4 regions of the Salinimonas marina genome follow, and region 2 is predicted to be linked to each of the others. Evidence: predicted binding sites of a transcription regulator. Region 2 holds the regulator's gene; each other region holds the start of a gene.

Region 1 (3,850 bases), 1.7 Mb from region 2:
CCTCAAATACCCGCTCAAATCGGTCGTATAGCACCAGCCCCCGGTCTGAATCGATAATACGGTTAGCCTGGGAAAAATCCCCCTGCAACGCCGCATTGACCGTTTTCGCCATTTCTTTAACTTTGGCTTTGCTTAATGACACCAGCTGCTGAATTTTTTTATCCTGCTCGGGCAAGTCGGATACCTGGGCGCTAAGTTCAACCTCTTCAAGCAAACCTTCAAGCCGTTCAAGGGTGAGTGTGTAGTCCTCCAGATAAGCTTCATCTTTGGTCAACAGGTAACCCCGTTGACCAGACTCAGCGCGCAGCACTGCCATATGTAGGGAATTGATGGCGGTAATAACCCGGGTGGTGGTGAATAAGCGAGCTTCCAAAGTAGCCAGTTTATCCAGGGTATTTACCACATAAAAAGAGTTACCGGTAATGATGAGAACAATAACACCAACGAGAAAAATCCAACTGTAGAAAGATTGGAACAGCTTATTAAACATATATTTATGATTCCGACTGAGAATCGCTAAGTGCTTCCATCATTTCGGTCAGCGCCTCACTGCAATCCTTAGTACTTGTTATTATTTTATCCAAAGCCTGCTTGGCACGTTCAGGCGGTACATCGCCATCCAATGCCATTTTTATCAGTTCAGCCTGCATTGAAATTCGGTTCAATGGTTTACGTGCGTCGTGGACCTGTTTCGCCACCATGGCAAGTTCTTGCTCCGTCATAAAAACCTCGATAGCTAGTCTTCTTTACTCAGATCGCCGTAAGCGTGCAAACGGTTGTACAGCGTTTTGGTACTGATACCCAACATTTCTGCGGCCAGCGTTTTGTTACCATTGACCTTTTCGAGGGTGGCGTAAATCAGCTCTTTTTCCACATCTTCAATGGTACGACCCGCCTGGAGTGCAGGGGTGGTCGATTGCTTTTTAGCAAACGGCGACTCGATAGTCTTAGGCAACTCAATATCCTGTTTCACGGGGTCGCTCATAATGGCGGCACGATGGACAAAGTGGCGCAATTCGCGGACATTGCCGGGCCAGTCATAGGCTTTGAGGGTATCCAGCTGGGTGTCTTTCCATACAAAGTTGGTGTCGTTTTCTTTATTCAGCTCAGCGATGAACGAAGAGGCCAGCAAGGGGATGTCTTCTTTGCGTTCACGCAACGGCGGAATGGTGATGGGGAATACGGCCAGGCGAAAATAAATATCCTCACGCAGGACTTTGCTTTCAGCAATTTCTTCCATCTGGCGGTTGGTAGCAGACACGACTCGGCAGTTGATAGGAATCGTTTTGGTGCCGCCAACGCGAATAACCACCTTGTTTTCCAACACCCGTAACAGGTTAGGCTGCATATCGATGGGCATTTCGGTAATTTCGTCTAAAAACAGCGTGCCGTTTTCAGCCTGTTCAAAAACCCCGGCTTTACGGCCGACGGCGCCGGTAAAAGCCCCTTTTTCATGACCAAACAATTCACTGCCAATAAGCTCTTTCGAAAACGCCCCGCAGTTGGTAGCGATATATGGGCCTTCCACATCTGAAGCGGCATGAATCGCTTCGGCGACTACTTCTTTACCCACGCCACTTTCACCCAGTAACATGACATTGGCACTGGTGCGGCTAACCCGTTCAATGAGTTTGTACAGCTCCTTCATCGAAGCCGACTCACCAATCAAATGGCCAAAATATTTTTTGATTGTGGCTTTTCCAGAGGCTTCATTTTTCTTATCTTTTTTACCACTGAGAACCGCTTCAATTTCTTCCCGCTGGATAGGCTTGACCAGATAGTCAATATTGGGACCACACAAGCCTTTAATGATACCGCGTACAGAAGGGTGCCCCGTGATAAGGGTCACACGGGGACGTTTGGGCAGGGCGTCGAGTTCATCAAACAAATGCACGCCGCTGCCATCGGGAAGCATAAAGTCCAGCAGGATGTGGTCGAAGGTTTCTTTAGTCAGCCAATCGCGCGCTTCATCCAGGTTTGCTGCGGTTAACACCTCGTGACCCAAAAACTCGATGATCGTACAAGCGACATCAGTAAATTCTGGATCGTCGTCAACAAGTAAAACAGTTAACACAGATTGTTCCCTATACTATTCGTTATTTTGCCAATAAATCCTTTACTGTCTGTAAGACAGAATGGATCACTGAGATTTGATTAAGTTTACGCTTAACCTGCTGAAATAGGAACAAATTATGGCAGCGAGACACCCATCTCCTATACAGCTGGCACGTTTCTCGCTTTGTAACTCTATCAGCCTGAACAACATGTCTCAATACAGACGATAGGAAACCGACCATGTTAGATTTGGCGGCAGTGCGTTCAATGAGCTTGCATGAACTGCTTGAACGCATGCAAAGCGCCGGAAGGGAAGAAAAAATCACCTTTGGTGAACTGCTGACTATGATGGAAAAGCGGGGATTCGGACCGATGCTGGCGGTGCCGGCGTTTATTTGCTCCACACCGGTAGGCGCTATCCCGGGTATTCCTACCGTTACCGGTATCACTATTTTTCTTATATCGCTGCAAGTTTTACTGGCAAAATCTCACCCCTGGCTGCCTGGCGCCATTACTCAGATTGGTATCGAGCGCGATTCTTTGAATAAAGGCATCGATAAAATCAGCCCCGCAGTCACCTGGGTCGACAGACTGCTTATGCCCCGCTGGTTTTTTATGCGCAATGTGGTTTTTCGAAGTTTGATAGCCATAAGCTGCGGGCTATGCGGACTGATGATGGTGCCATTAGAGCTGGTGCCCTTTCTGGGACTTATCCCCGCCACCGCCGTATTTGTGATGGCCATTGGCATGGCTACTGATGATGGTGCAGTCGCATTACTCGGACTCTCGCTGGCCTGTTTAGGTTTTTTTATGGGCGGCCAGCAGATGGTATCTTTGCTAGGTTAGCTTTAACATCCTGGGCGGTAGACAATAACGCGTCAATATCGGTATGAGGGGCCGGTTTCCCAAAAAAGTAGCCCTGACCGACATCACAGCCAAGTTGTTTTAACAAGGTGGCTTGCCCTTGCTGCTCGATGCCTTCTGCCACCACCTGAATGCCCAGGTTATGACAAAGGGCGATCATTGCCTCTACGATTTTTTCGTCTTTGGCGTTGGTGGCCACATCGGTAATAAATGCCCGGTCAAGTTTAATGGTGTGCACATTGAGCTCCCGCAGATAGGCAAATGAGCTCATGCCCGTCCCAAAATCATCAATGGAGGTTCTGATACCTAACGAATTAAAAGCGGAAATCATCCGTTTACTGACCGAGATATCCACCATGGTAGCGCTTTCAGTAAGCTCAAATTCAAGCCGGGCGGGGTCGATGCCACTGGTGGCGAGGGTCTTTTCAACAAAGGGCACAAACGCGGTGTCCATCAGATTGTAGGCAGACAGATTCACTGCCACCGGCAGCGGGGTTTCATCGTCTTCCCACTGTTTTATTTGTTTCACCGCACTTTCGATGGTGTAGCGGGTGAAGGCATGCACGATTCCGCTTTGTTCCACCAGATCAATAAAGTAGGCCGGTGACAGCAGGCCCTCGTCAGGGTGATTCCAGCGTACAATGGCTTCGGCCCCACATAGCTTGCCATTGTGAAGACTCACCTTGGGCTGATAATACAACTCAAACTGATTTTGTTGCAGGGCCGTGCGTAGCTGACTACGCAAGGTCACTTCCACGGTGTTGTTGTGGGCTAACCGGTCGTTGTAGACCTGAATGCCCAGCCGCATGCGCTTGGCCCGTAACATAGCATTTTCGGCATTTTGCACCAGCGTTTCAGTATCATGTCCGTGTTCGGGGCACAGGCCACGCCAATGCTACAGCCAATTTCAAATTCGCTCTTACCAATAATC
Region 2 (3,850 bases):
GGTTAAATGCTTCAAATCCGGTTCCCAGTGGGGATTAGGTAAAAAGCGGGCGTCAAACACATAATCAGCGTCTTTAGGAATGCCGTGTTTAAAGCCAAAGGATTCAAATACCAGCACCAGTCTGGAGCTTTTTTTACCCAGTATTCGTTCACGAATAAGCTCAGCCAACTGATGAATCGACAATGAGTCAGTATCAATGTATAAGTCAGCGCGCTCGGCGATGGGGGCCAGTAGCTCCCGCTCAGTATGGATCGCTTCGGCCAACGACTTTTTCAACCGGGCCAATGGATGTAACCGGCGGGTTTCGCTGAATCGTTTCACCAGAATATCATCACTGGCATCAATATAAACGATGGTCATGGACCAGGATTCGGGCAGGTAATCGAGAATTTCAACCAGTTCGGTAGGATCTTCAGGCAGATTTCGAACATCAATGCTTACTGCCACCTGGTCAAATTGTTCTGACACCGAGTGCGTCAGGGCAGGCAGTAAATTGACCGGGATATTATCAACACAATAGTAACCCAAATCTTCCAGGGCCCGCAGTGCTACTGACTTGCCAGACCCGGAACGACCGCTGATAATAATAAGCTTCAAAGCGCTGCTCCATGATATACGCGTTAGCGAAGGATGTTATTGTAAAGCGGCGAAAATGTCATCACCTGTTTGCGCCCGGCGAATGGCTTTTACGGTATCTTTGTCGCTGAGTTTCCCTGCGACCATGGCCAGGGTCTGTAAGTGACCTTCGGTTTGTTCCTCTGGCACCAGCAGGGTAAAGAAAATATCTACAGGTTTGTTGTCAATGGCATCAAAATCGATGGCAGGATCACTGGTCACCACTATGGCAATCACCCGGTCCAGACCCGGTAAACGGCCATGAGGTAACGCAATGCCGTTACCAATACCGGTGCTGCCCATTTTTTCCCGGGACATCAGGGCGTTCATGACCGCAGTTTCATCCACTTCGGGATTGTTGTCAGAAGCGATGCCACTGATGACTTCCAGAATACGCTTTTTACTATTGCACTGGACCGCACATTTTGTGCGGTCCAGGCTTATGATGGCTTGTATATCCATAGTGACAGACTAATGTTTTTTCAGTTTTTCCTTATGCTTGATAACCTGCCTATCCAGTTTATCGACCATGCTATCAATGGCTGCATACATATCGGTATTTTCTGACGAAGCAAAGACTTCTGCTCCACTTAGGTGAACCGTAGCTTCCGCTTTCTGCGTTATCTTTTCCACGTTCAAAATAACATGAACATTGGAAATATGGTCAAAATGGCGCTCCAGCTTACTGAATTTTGTATCGACATAATTACGCAAAGAGTCAGTGATCTCAATATGATGACCAGTAAGATTGATTTGCATAGTTCGCCTTCCTTATTGTGAGCTAGCCTTATTAAATCAGGCTTTTGCGTTGGTTCGACGGTGGGATCGATAACGATTCCCGATATTTTGCAATTGTCCGCCGGGCAACTTTTATTCCTTGCTCGGCCAACACATCTGCAATTTTGCTATCGCTAAGTGGCTTGCTGGGTGTTTCAGCCGCCACCAGCTTTTTAATCAGGGCCCGTATGGCGGTGGAAGAACACTCGCCGCCAGACTCCGTAGCCACATGGCTTGAGAAGAAATATTTCAGCTCAAAGATACCACGAGGGGTGTGCATATACTTCTGGGTCGTGACCCGGGAAATCGTTGATTCGTGCATGTCCACCATCTCGGCAACATCATTCAGCACCATGGGCTTCATCATCTCGGGCCCATGTTCAAAAAAGCCCATTTGTTGCTGCACAATACAATTCGCCACCTTCAGCAGCGTATCATTACGCGACTCGAGGCTTTTGATAAACCATTTTGCTTCCTGCATATGCGAACGAATAAACTGCGAATCACTGCTGTTGCGAGCCCGCCGGCTCATCGCAGCGTATTGTTGATTTACGCTCAGTTTTGGCAAACTGTCCGGATTTAGCTCTACTGACCAGCGGCCATTCTTTTTGGCTACCGACACATCCGGAATCACATACTCAGGTTCTTTGGTGATCAGCGCACTGCCAGGACGAGGATTCAGGGTTTGCAGTAACCGCATAGCCTCTCGCAGCTGATCTTCTTTGAGCTTACTTTTGCGCATCAGGGTGCGGTAGTCTTTACTGCTCAGTAAATCAGAGTAATCCTCAATCAGGCTGCGGGCTTCTTCCAGCCAGGGGGTATCAGGGGCAAACTGGCGTAATTGCACCAGCAGACATTCCTGGGGAGTGCGTGAGCCGGAACCTAAAGGATCAAACAACTGGATGCGCTTTAACACACACTCCACTTCATCTTCTTCCACCGGCTCTTCGGTTTCATCGCTGTTCACGCTTTGCAGAATTTCTTCCACCGATACAGTCAGATACCCTGACTCATCAATTGAGTCGATAATCGCCATCGCGATGGCGCGATCTGTTTCTGAAAAGTGGGTGAGGCGCATTTGCCACAGCAGGTGAGCCTGAATGTCATCAGTGGTTTCACCCTGAAATACCTGGTCTTCGTCACTGCCAGGCCCCGGAGCCGGGGCTGAAGAGGCGGAATAATACTCATCCCAGGTGCTGTCGATAGGCAGCTCGTCCGGCAAATCATTTTTCTCCAGCGCTTCGCCAGAGTCCATGTTGTCACCGGCCGTAGCGGAGGCCTCGATATTGTCGGAATCGCTGTTGCTGTCCTGGTTGTTTTTCTCTGCCCCGTCGTTGTCACTACTTTCATCTACTTCCAGCAAAGGGTTTGAGTCCAGCGCTTCCTGAATCTCCTGCTGAAGGTCGAGTGTCGACAACTGCAATAGCCGAATGGCCTGCTGCAGTTGCGGGGTCATAGTTAACTGTTGACTAAATTTTAGCTGTAAAGATGGTTTCATCTACGTCTTATTTTAAACTCGGGTGCATGTGTAAGTTTTCCGGTGAAACACCGGGTATAAGATCATCCCTAATACCCACACTATAGCTTGAATTGTTCACCAAGGTATACATCACGCACTTTCTGGTTGCTTAATACTTGCTCCGCACTGCCTTGCGCGATGAGCTCTCCATGACTAACGATGTAGGCTTCCTCACATACATCCAGGGTTTCCCGTACGTTATGGTCGGTAATGAGGATCCCAATGCCCCGGTCACGTAAATGCTGAATAATCTTTTTTATATCATTGACTGAGATTGGATCAACACCGGCAAATGGTTCATCCAACAGAATGAACTGCGGATTAGCGGCCAGTGCCCGGGCAATTTCCACCCGTCGACGCTCGCCGCCGGACAAACTCATACCAGTACTATTACGTATATGGTTGATATTAAATTCATCAAGTAGGGCATCAGCTTCTTCTTCACGTTTTTGTGAATCCAAATCGCTGCGGGTTTGTAAAATCGCCATGATATTTTCGTGAACTGTCAGTTTTCGAAAAATAGAGGCTTCCTGCGGCAGGTAGCCAATCCCCTGACGGGCACGTTCATGCATCGGCTGATGCGTGAGTTCGTTATCATCGATGGTGATTTTGCCTTTATCCAGCGCGACCAGGCCCACAATCATGTAAAACGTGGTGGTTTTACCTGCGCCGTTGGGGCCAAGCAAACCCACAATCTGACCGGTGGATACCGACAGACTGACATCCAGTACCACCTGTCGGGATTTATACGATTTTGCCAGGTTCCGGGCTGTCAGTGTTGCCATACTTATTTGTCACCTTGCGTATCATTCTTACCGTCGGTGTCACCCTGCTTGTCCTCAGACTCATCACTTAATTTTTTTACCGCCTGCGGACGAAATACGGTGGTGACCCGGCTATCATCATTGCCGTCACTGCTGGTCGCCATCAATTGTTCTT
Region 3 (3,850 bases), 1.4 Mb from region 2:
TTGAATCCGCGGCCGCCGAACAAAGAATCACTTATGTATAATCCTGAGTGCACCGACCGGCTGTATCCATGGAGTGACTAAAATTATAGCTGATTAGGGAATCACTATTTTCTTTTCTACCGATTAAAAATCAACCTCCAGATAGTTTAGCTTTGTCTTAGCACAACCTTAAGCCTAACATAAAAAGCTTATTAAATCAGACCTCCTCCGGCCAAAGCTCTCCCATTATACTGGCAGAAATAATGGCAACAAAAACAACACTTAAATTTCTATCGAAGTCAGTAATACAAAACGTAATTATTTCGTTTATTAAAATTGCCGACAGACTTGAAAAGACTATAGAAGCTATCTTTTTATACTTTAATTTATTCATATTACCTTCTTTTAAAAATAGAGCCATATTTTAATATAGCCCTACTTTACCATTACTTTCGTTATCTTAATTTATATGTAACAAAGCCTGCCGTGGCAGCCCCTGCTGTTGCGCTCACTGCATTAAAGCCACCTGCGCCCCATACAAAACCACCAGCAGCGGCACCAGCAAATCCTGACCCACTCAAACCTGAGCCCCAGCCGCTCATCGCATAGCCAGCCATAGAGGAAGCGGCTCCTACCACACCCATCCCAACATTGACCAAAATTCCACCATTTACCTTTTCCATCTCATATATATCTAATTCATACATATTTATTTTCCCTGAAATCATCTTATTGCGTAAGGCAGATTTTTGCCTCTTCACAAAAAATCAAAAATAGAAGGACTTATGGAATACGATAAAACTTAAACCCATAAACCATCTGAAACTAGCCTTTACCTCTAAAGGCCTACTCCAGAATAAACAGTTTTGCTTTTTAAAAAACTGTACAAAAAGCGTGTTTTATTGAACACTATAAATATGTAAACCACCATCCAAACAAATTTTAAAAGGAAAATGTAACAGTCACTTTTTTGCTTTGCATTACCGCTTCATTCAGTGCGATTTAGCAATAAATTTAACTCAAATATTGCACTTAAGTTCAGTTACATTGGACCTTAAGCTTCTGTAAATTTTATTACGCTAATGAATCTATAATTAGCAGGACATGAAATTTCAATGAAAGGGGATATGAAGTAAGAGAACTGACGGTTGAGGAAACCAATGATATTAGCGGCGGAATAGTAGCGCTTTACTGGGTAGGTGTAGGGGCCGTTTGGGCTTATCGATCATATAATTCGGTAAGGTTTGTTTCACAAACTATGGCCGGCGGAGCCTTGTATGACGGTGCCAAGTCAATGATCCCCTAGCTGTAATAGCGTACGGCCTTGCCCGTACGCTCATTTGTGAAGCGTAACCATGCGTATAAATGAAAGTCGTTGTCCTTGCTGCAAAAGCAATATTGGGATGCTTGAGAAAATAAAGCTATTAGTCTACGAAACAATTACATGCCAAACCTGTGGCACTACGCTAACCGTGAGTATTTTTCAGCTGTCCTCGCAACCTGTATTTTAGGTGTACCTGCCTGGCTCCTCTTTGACGAACTCTTTATAAATACTGACATCCACCATTATTTGAAGCTTTTCTTTGGCTTCAGTGTTTGTATGTGCACGGCACGACCTGGCTTTCCATTCACCACACTTGCCCAGGTAAGGCGCTGAGCATGCACATTTAAAAGAACCAAATGCGCAAACGCAGAAACATACTTTAAGACGGATTATCTGAACAATCAGAAAGTGGTTTGATTGACCAGTATTTAGCGATAACCGTCTACGCCCCGCCCCTCTCATGTTGCAAGGCGTTGAAATATTTAGACTTATCAACTGGCATGGCAACTGCTTCAACTTATTGAAATTAAATGGCAATCAATAACTAACGGAGCAACCGTCATGGTTAAACTTGAAGATCGTCCTATCGAGCAGGTCAGGGAAGAAGTGATCGATAAGCTGATTTATCACTACAGTCATGGCGTAATTTCAGCTGAGGCGTTTGAGCGTCGCCTGGATAATGCGATGGCCAGTCAGGACCATCAGGAAATTGCTCAATTGGCTGCCGACCTTACCCTGCAAGTCGATGATAATTACACGCGGCAAAAAGAGAAAAAGCTTAATATCAATTACACCGCTGGTGAGACGCCTGATAATGAAACCATTATCAATATTATGGGCGGCTCCGACAGGTCTGGGCGCTGGCTGGTGCCGGCGGAAATTCGCGTTTTTAACTTTATGGGTGGTTCAGACATAGACTTTTCCGACGCGGTGTTTACCACCCCAAATGTAACAATTAAAACCCTTTGTATAATGGGCGGAACCGATATAAAAGTGCCGGAAAATGTAAATGTGGTCACCAAAGCATTTTGTTTGATGGGCGGTATTGACAATAATGCCCCGTCCATCGCCGACCGACAGGCCCCAACCATTACCGTGGAAGGCTTTGTGTTCATGGGTGGGGTAGATATCGGCCTTAAACGCACTATTAAAGAAAAGTTTGTGGAGCTGGCAGAGCAGATGAAAGCGCTATTCGGAAGCTCCACACGGTAGGCGGTAAATCTGGTGCCTTAGCTGAACTAATGCAAGCGTAGTGGCACTGGTTGTTTTGCATAATCCATTGCGACACCTCCCGCCAAGCTTTGTGGCTGGTTTTTACCGCCCGGGGAAACCAGCCAGGCACACAGCCTTTTACCTTTTAGTTGGCAAATTTCAAAAAGCTTTTTGCTATTCCTTTATAACTTCGTCAGGCCCATTAAAAGCCCAGTGGTTTTCAATGGATGTCCTTTCTGGACACAGCTATGGACACTCACCTTTTCTCAAACGTCTTACTAGTAATGAATAGAGTCCAGCTATGGACCTCCGCCTTGTCTCTAACGTCTTACTAGTAGTGAATAGGGCCGTAACCCTCATTCGTGTTGGCGCCAGTGTTACATGCCTTACTAGTTCCTGTGTGTGCGTCATTGCTGGCCTTCTTGTGTCCTGTGAGCAGCGCGCAACATAATAACTAAGACTTTCTGAACCTGATCACCATGTGTAATTTGCGGTAAGTGAAAGCTGCTCAGCGCGCCCTGGGGTACCAGGAATCTCTTCAAACGACTCATCCCACAAATTATCGAAAGCGAAAACAAGGTTGAAACGCTCAAACTGAGGGGGTGAATAGGTAGCGGTAAAATGGGTGAAAAACGCACTACTACGGCCGTTTCTCAAGCGGTTATCTTCTTGCTTGCGCCACTCATTATCCACTCTTACCTCAATGACATCACTCAGAAACCACACCAGGCCCAGGGTGAACCGGTGCGGTGGATAATTCAAGGCATAGAAGCTGGCGTCGATACTCGCGTCTCGGTAGTCTTCCGATTTATTCAGGTAAGTATACCCTGCAACTAAGTCAGCATTGGCCAGCCGCTTAACAGCAAAGAACTCGACCCCCAGGGTTTCAATATCCACAGGGTTTGCGCTGCGTGCTGAGGTGGAGTCAAAACGATAAGTCCAATCGGTTAACCCATGATCCCACCGGTAAAATAGGGCGGCGTCCACCCGCCATGAGGTGTGGTCCAGCGACACGCCTAACTCTGTATTGTCACTGGTCTCACGCTGTAAAGTGTTGTTACTTCTGAAAAGCCCGCTCGTGGTGCTGCCGCCAATTGCGGTGTAGCCAGCCACTTGCGAGGCTTGCGAGTAGGATAGCGTGACGGTACGTGTAGCATTATCGCGATGCTGCGTTACCCAACGAATATCACTGATCAGTGAAAATTTTGACGCATCACGGTTGGTATCATCAAATGCCGCGCCTAACCGAAATGTGAGGCGTTCATGCTCATTGAGTACAGCCTGGTACTCTGGCACCATACTGATCTTATAATAATCACGAGAGGTGAAGTTATT
Region 4 (3,850 bases), 300 kb from region 2:
CGCAATCTGGGCTCTGCTTCCAGCAACACATCTTTAGCCTGAGCAGATTGCACCACAAAGCTTACGGCCGCGGCATCGCCCTGCACATTGACCCGTACCTGCATGCTACCCATTTCCGGTGGGTCAAGTCGAATCTCGGCCATCATATTTCGGCTATTCACCATCCAGCGAACCTTCTCCGCCAGTTGTTTCTGCCCGTCAGGCTGCTGGATATTTACCGCATTGTCCAGCCCTTCGGCTTGCTTTGTCGCTGCTGAAGCTTCACTGCGCAACTGCGTATGCTCTGCCATCTGGGTATCTACCGAGGCCACCGCCGCGGCATTGTGCATGGAAGCCGCCAGTTGTGCAGTGCTGCTGCCTGCTGACGCAATGGCGGCCAGCTGAGTTACTTGCTGGTCAATGTGGTTGTGCAGCAGCGGCGTCACTTCAACCCCACTTTCGGTCATGGCTTGAGCCACCATATCGGTCACGCTAAAGCCAGGCTGATGGCCCTGCGCCATCTGATCCTGCATCTCTTTAAGGCCGCTTAACACCGCCGCGACCAGCTGCGCTTTATTGGCCTCGCTGGTTTGCGCTGGCGCCAGCTCGGCAATACGCTCACTCAGTGCCTGTGACATCTGCTGCTGACCTTGTACGGACAACTGACTCAGCTGTTCTAGTAAATTCAGCGAGCCATCGCCAGGAGAAGCTGTTGTTGTTGCTGTTGCTGTTCCTTGCTCAGTCTGACCCAGCTCAGTATTTAGCAACTGACTTAACAAACTGGTATCTTCGTTTTTACGCTGCTGCGCCTGTTGCAGTCGGGCGAGTTCGGCTAAAAAGCTATCTGACTCAAGTTGTTCCTCACCGGTATCGCCAGCATTGTCCTGGCCGGCCCCCAACACTTCAATGATAGCGGCGGCCAGCGCATCGATATCTTCCGCAGAGGCTTGTGTCTCTCCCGCCTCACCATCGTCACCACTGCCGCCCAGCTGTTTGAGCATTTCTTTGGCCAGCGTTCCCACCAGCACCGGAATGGGCGTCACTTTTTGTTCATCCCCGGCTTTAGGCGCGACGTCGCCAGCCTCAAACAGCAACTGATTGTTCTGGCTGGCCAGCTCATCAGAAATTATTTGTAATGCATCCTCACCTTTTACGATGGGCGCTATCGGCGCCGTAACATCAGGTTGCTCCGGGCTACCCTGGTCCTGCTCTAAATTGCGGATGCGGTTGACATATTCCAGCCAGTCCACGTCGGCTGCATCAGCCTGTTTGCCGGCAATATCCTGAGCCGGATCGGCTGGAGCGCTGACATCTGCATTGTCATTAATTGCACTGGTTTTGTCGGTAGCCGACTCGGTGCGGCTGCCGGTGGCCGGGGTCGCACTGGCTTTATCAGAAACCGAGGTGTCAGCGTCAGTAGTTTTGCTTTTGCTTGTAACTGGCGCAGGTGTGGTAGACGTACCAGCAGGCTCCGATGGTTGCTTGTTTTTGCTGCTTTTGTTGCTGGTGGCTGCTGCCGCCTGTTGCATAACCTCACCAAAGCCATGAACAGCGTCTGATGCCGGAGCCGGGCGCTCAATATCAATCGGCAAGGCGGCAACATTCTGGCGTTGGGGGGCAAGGTTTTGCATCATAACCAAAGTCCTCTTAGGGGTGGTTTTTGCTTAGCAGCAACGGCCTGCGCTGTAGTGATAGCGTGGGCCAGGCGTTAAGCGTCATGAATATGGTGTTTTGTACAGATAATCAGAAAATAGCAAGTCGCGTTCCACTATGTAAAATTAACCACGCTCTAGCTATAGGATTTTACCAACGAGTTGTTTTGGAACGTAAAAAACGCTGATTAGCGAACTCATCCAGCATGTCCTGTTCGCGGCGATTAGCGGCAATGGCCGCTTCTGCCTGTTTTTTTTCAATCAGCACATCGACGGCTTTTCGACGCTTTTGTTGTTCCAGCCACTGACGGCGGCGTTGATCTACCACCATCCTGGCCTGAGAAATGATCTGCATTTGTTGCTGAATGGCTTTATCAAGCTTACCGACAAACTGCAAATGCTGATGATAATCACGGGCATCTACCCCACCCTGTTTACCCGACTGCTGAATCTGGCGAACATAATCCAGCCGGTATTGTTGCAAACTACTGAGCTTTTGCTTTTGCTGCTGGACATTGCCTTCAGCCATTTGCAGAGCCTGCGCGGCCTTGTCTTCGCGGTCGCGTTCTACTTTGATGACGGTTTGTAACTGGCTCATAAACTCACCACCATATCGTTATCCATTGCCCAGCCCCGAGGCGAGCGCCTGCATAGCCTCATGACACTCTGCAAACGACAACACCTGATTCAGGCCCTGCTGCAAGAACGCATTAATTGCCGGTTCGGCACGAATGGCCAGGTCGATACGTGGATCTGAGCCGCGGGCGTAAGCACCAATGGCAATCAAATCCTGATTTTGTTTATAGGTGGAGTAGACCTGGCGCACCCGGCGGGCCTGCAACAAATGCTCTTCTGAGACCACCATCGGCATCACGCGACTAATGGAGGCTTCAATATCGATAGCCGGATAATGACCGGCGTCGGCCAGTTTACGAGACAACACCACATGACCATCCAGAATGGCCCGGGCGGCATCGGCAATCGGATCCTGTAAATCATCGCCTTCGGTCAGCACGGTATAAAACGCGGTAATGGAGCCCTGCCCCTGAGCGCCGTTACCGGCCCGCTCCACCAGGGCCGGCAAGCGGGCAAACACCGATGGCGGGTAGCCTTTGGTGGCCGGAGGTTCGCCTACCGCCAGCGCAATTTCGCGCTGGGCCATGGCGTAGCGTGTGAGCGAGTCCACCAGCAGCAACACATTTTTGCCCTGATCACGAAAATATTCTGCCACTGTCACCGCCGTTTCGCAGGCTTTCAGCCGCATCAGGGGTGAGGTATCTGCCGGCGCCGCAACAATTACGGCCCGGGCACGCTCTTCTTCGGTCAGAATATCGTGAATAAATTCTTTTACTTCGCGGCCACGTTCGCCTACCAGCCCCACCACCACCACATCGGCTTCGCTGCCCCGGGTCATCATTCCCAGCAACACACTTTTTCCCACGCCGCTGCCGGCAAATAGCCCCATACGCTGCCCCACGCCCACGGTGTTCAAGGCATTGATTGCCCGTACGCCCACATCCATAGGTTGTTTAATCGGCATGCGAATAAGCGGGTTCATCGGCGCCTTGGTGGTGGGTGCGCGGTGTTCGGCGACAATGGCGCCTAAGCCGTCTAAAGGCTGGCCATTGCCATCAAGAACCCGCCCTAACAGACCTGGACCAACCGGTAACCCGCTCTGGCGGTTCAGCGGCATTACCCGGGAGCCCGGAACTATGCCGCGTACGGCTTCGGTGGGCATCAGATAGGTAATATCATCGCCAAAACCGACCACCTCAGCCTCAATTTCACCCTCAATGGTCTGCACCATGCACTGGCTGCCTACCGGCAACTGACAACCTACCGCCTCCAGGGTCAGTCCGATCCCGCGTACCAGCTTACCCGCGGCCACCACCGGCGGCTGCGGGACCTGCTGGGTCAGCTGGCTAAAGTAACGGGTGAAATCATCACTCACCACTTAACCCCTGCTGCAGTAAAAATTTGTCAAGGGTTTCACGGCAGCGCCGCTCGATAGAGACATCCACCGCGTTTTGACTGGTGACCACATCACAGCCACCTCGCGACATCGCTGGCGCTTCAAACAGCTGCCAGTTTTTTTCACGAATAGCCTCATTCCCCAACTGCTCACGAAGCAAGGCGATATCGTCAGGATGCATATGAATCTGGTAGTGATTTTCGGTAAGGGGCAATGCTTTTATGCCTTCGGTAAGCGCTTGCATAAT

Evidence for each region. Region 2 encodes sigma-54, which starts transcription at its own class of promoters, with help from an activator protein. Its sites were predicted from a motif close to GTTGGCACGNNNNTNGNNT; they were not measured.
Region 1: a site for sigma-54 is predicted at 2,222-2,240, ahead of IT774_RS06270 (exopolysaccharide biosynthesis protein). Genes of this name have one in related genera too.
Region 3: a site for sigma-54 is predicted at 1,798-1,816, ahead of IT774_RS02880 (LiaF domain-containing protein). Genes of this name have one in related genera too.
Region 4: a site for sigma-54 is predicted at 1,731-1,749, ahead of IT774_RS12340 (flagellar hook-length control protein FliK). Genes of this name have one in related genera too.

Annotation. Positions count from the first base shown of each region.
Region 1 covers NZ_CP064795.1:1,411,172-1,415,021, forward strand. The annotation lists gene IT774_RS06255 (sensor histidine kinase) at 1-490, opposite strand, end outside; gene IT774_RS06260 (histidine kinase dimerization/phospho-acceptor domain-containing protein) at 495-722, opposite strand; gene IT774_RS06265 (sigma-54-dependent transcriptional regulator) at 737-2,074, opposite strand; gene IT774_RS06270 (exopolysaccharide biosynthesis protein) at 2,296-2,901, shown strand; gene IT774_RS06275 (putative bifunctional diguanylate cyclase/phosphodiesterase) at 2,864-3,745, opposite strand; gene IT774_RS06280 (GGDEF domain-containing protein) at 3,691-3,850, opposite strand, start outside.
Region 2 covers NZ_CP064795.1:3,063,464-3,067,313, reverse strand. The annotation lists gene rapZ (RNase adapter RapZ) at 1-597, opposite strand, end outside; gene ptsN (PTS IIA-like nitrogen regulatory protein PtsN) at 634-1,077, opposite strand; gene hpf (ribosome hibernation promoting factor) at 1,087-1,374, opposite strand; gene IT774_RS13745 (RNA polymerase factor sigma-54) at 1,406-2,890, opposite strand; gene lptB (LPS export ABC transporter ATP-binding protein) at 2,971-3,696, opposite strand; gene lptA (lipopolysaccharide transport periplasmic protein LptA) at 3,699-3,850, opposite strand, start outside.
Region 3 covers NZ_CP064795.1:667,794-671,643, reverse strand. The annotation lists gene IT774_RS02885 (hypothetical protein) at 435-686, opposite strand; gene IT774_RS02880 (LiaF domain-containing protein) at 1,865-2,515, shown strand; gene IT774_RS02875 (TonB-dependent receptor plug domain-containing protein) at 2,990-3,850, opposite strand, start outside.
Region 4 covers NZ_CP064795.1:2,763,853-2,767,702, forward strand. The annotation lists gene IT774_RS12340 (flagellar hook-length control protein FliK) at 1-1,613, opposite strand, end outside; gene fliJ (flagellar export protein FliJ) at 1,783-2,229, opposite strand; gene fliI (flagellar protein export ATPase FliI) at 2,248-3,582, opposite strand; gene fliH (flagellar assembly protein FliH) at 3,575-3,850, opposite strand, start outside.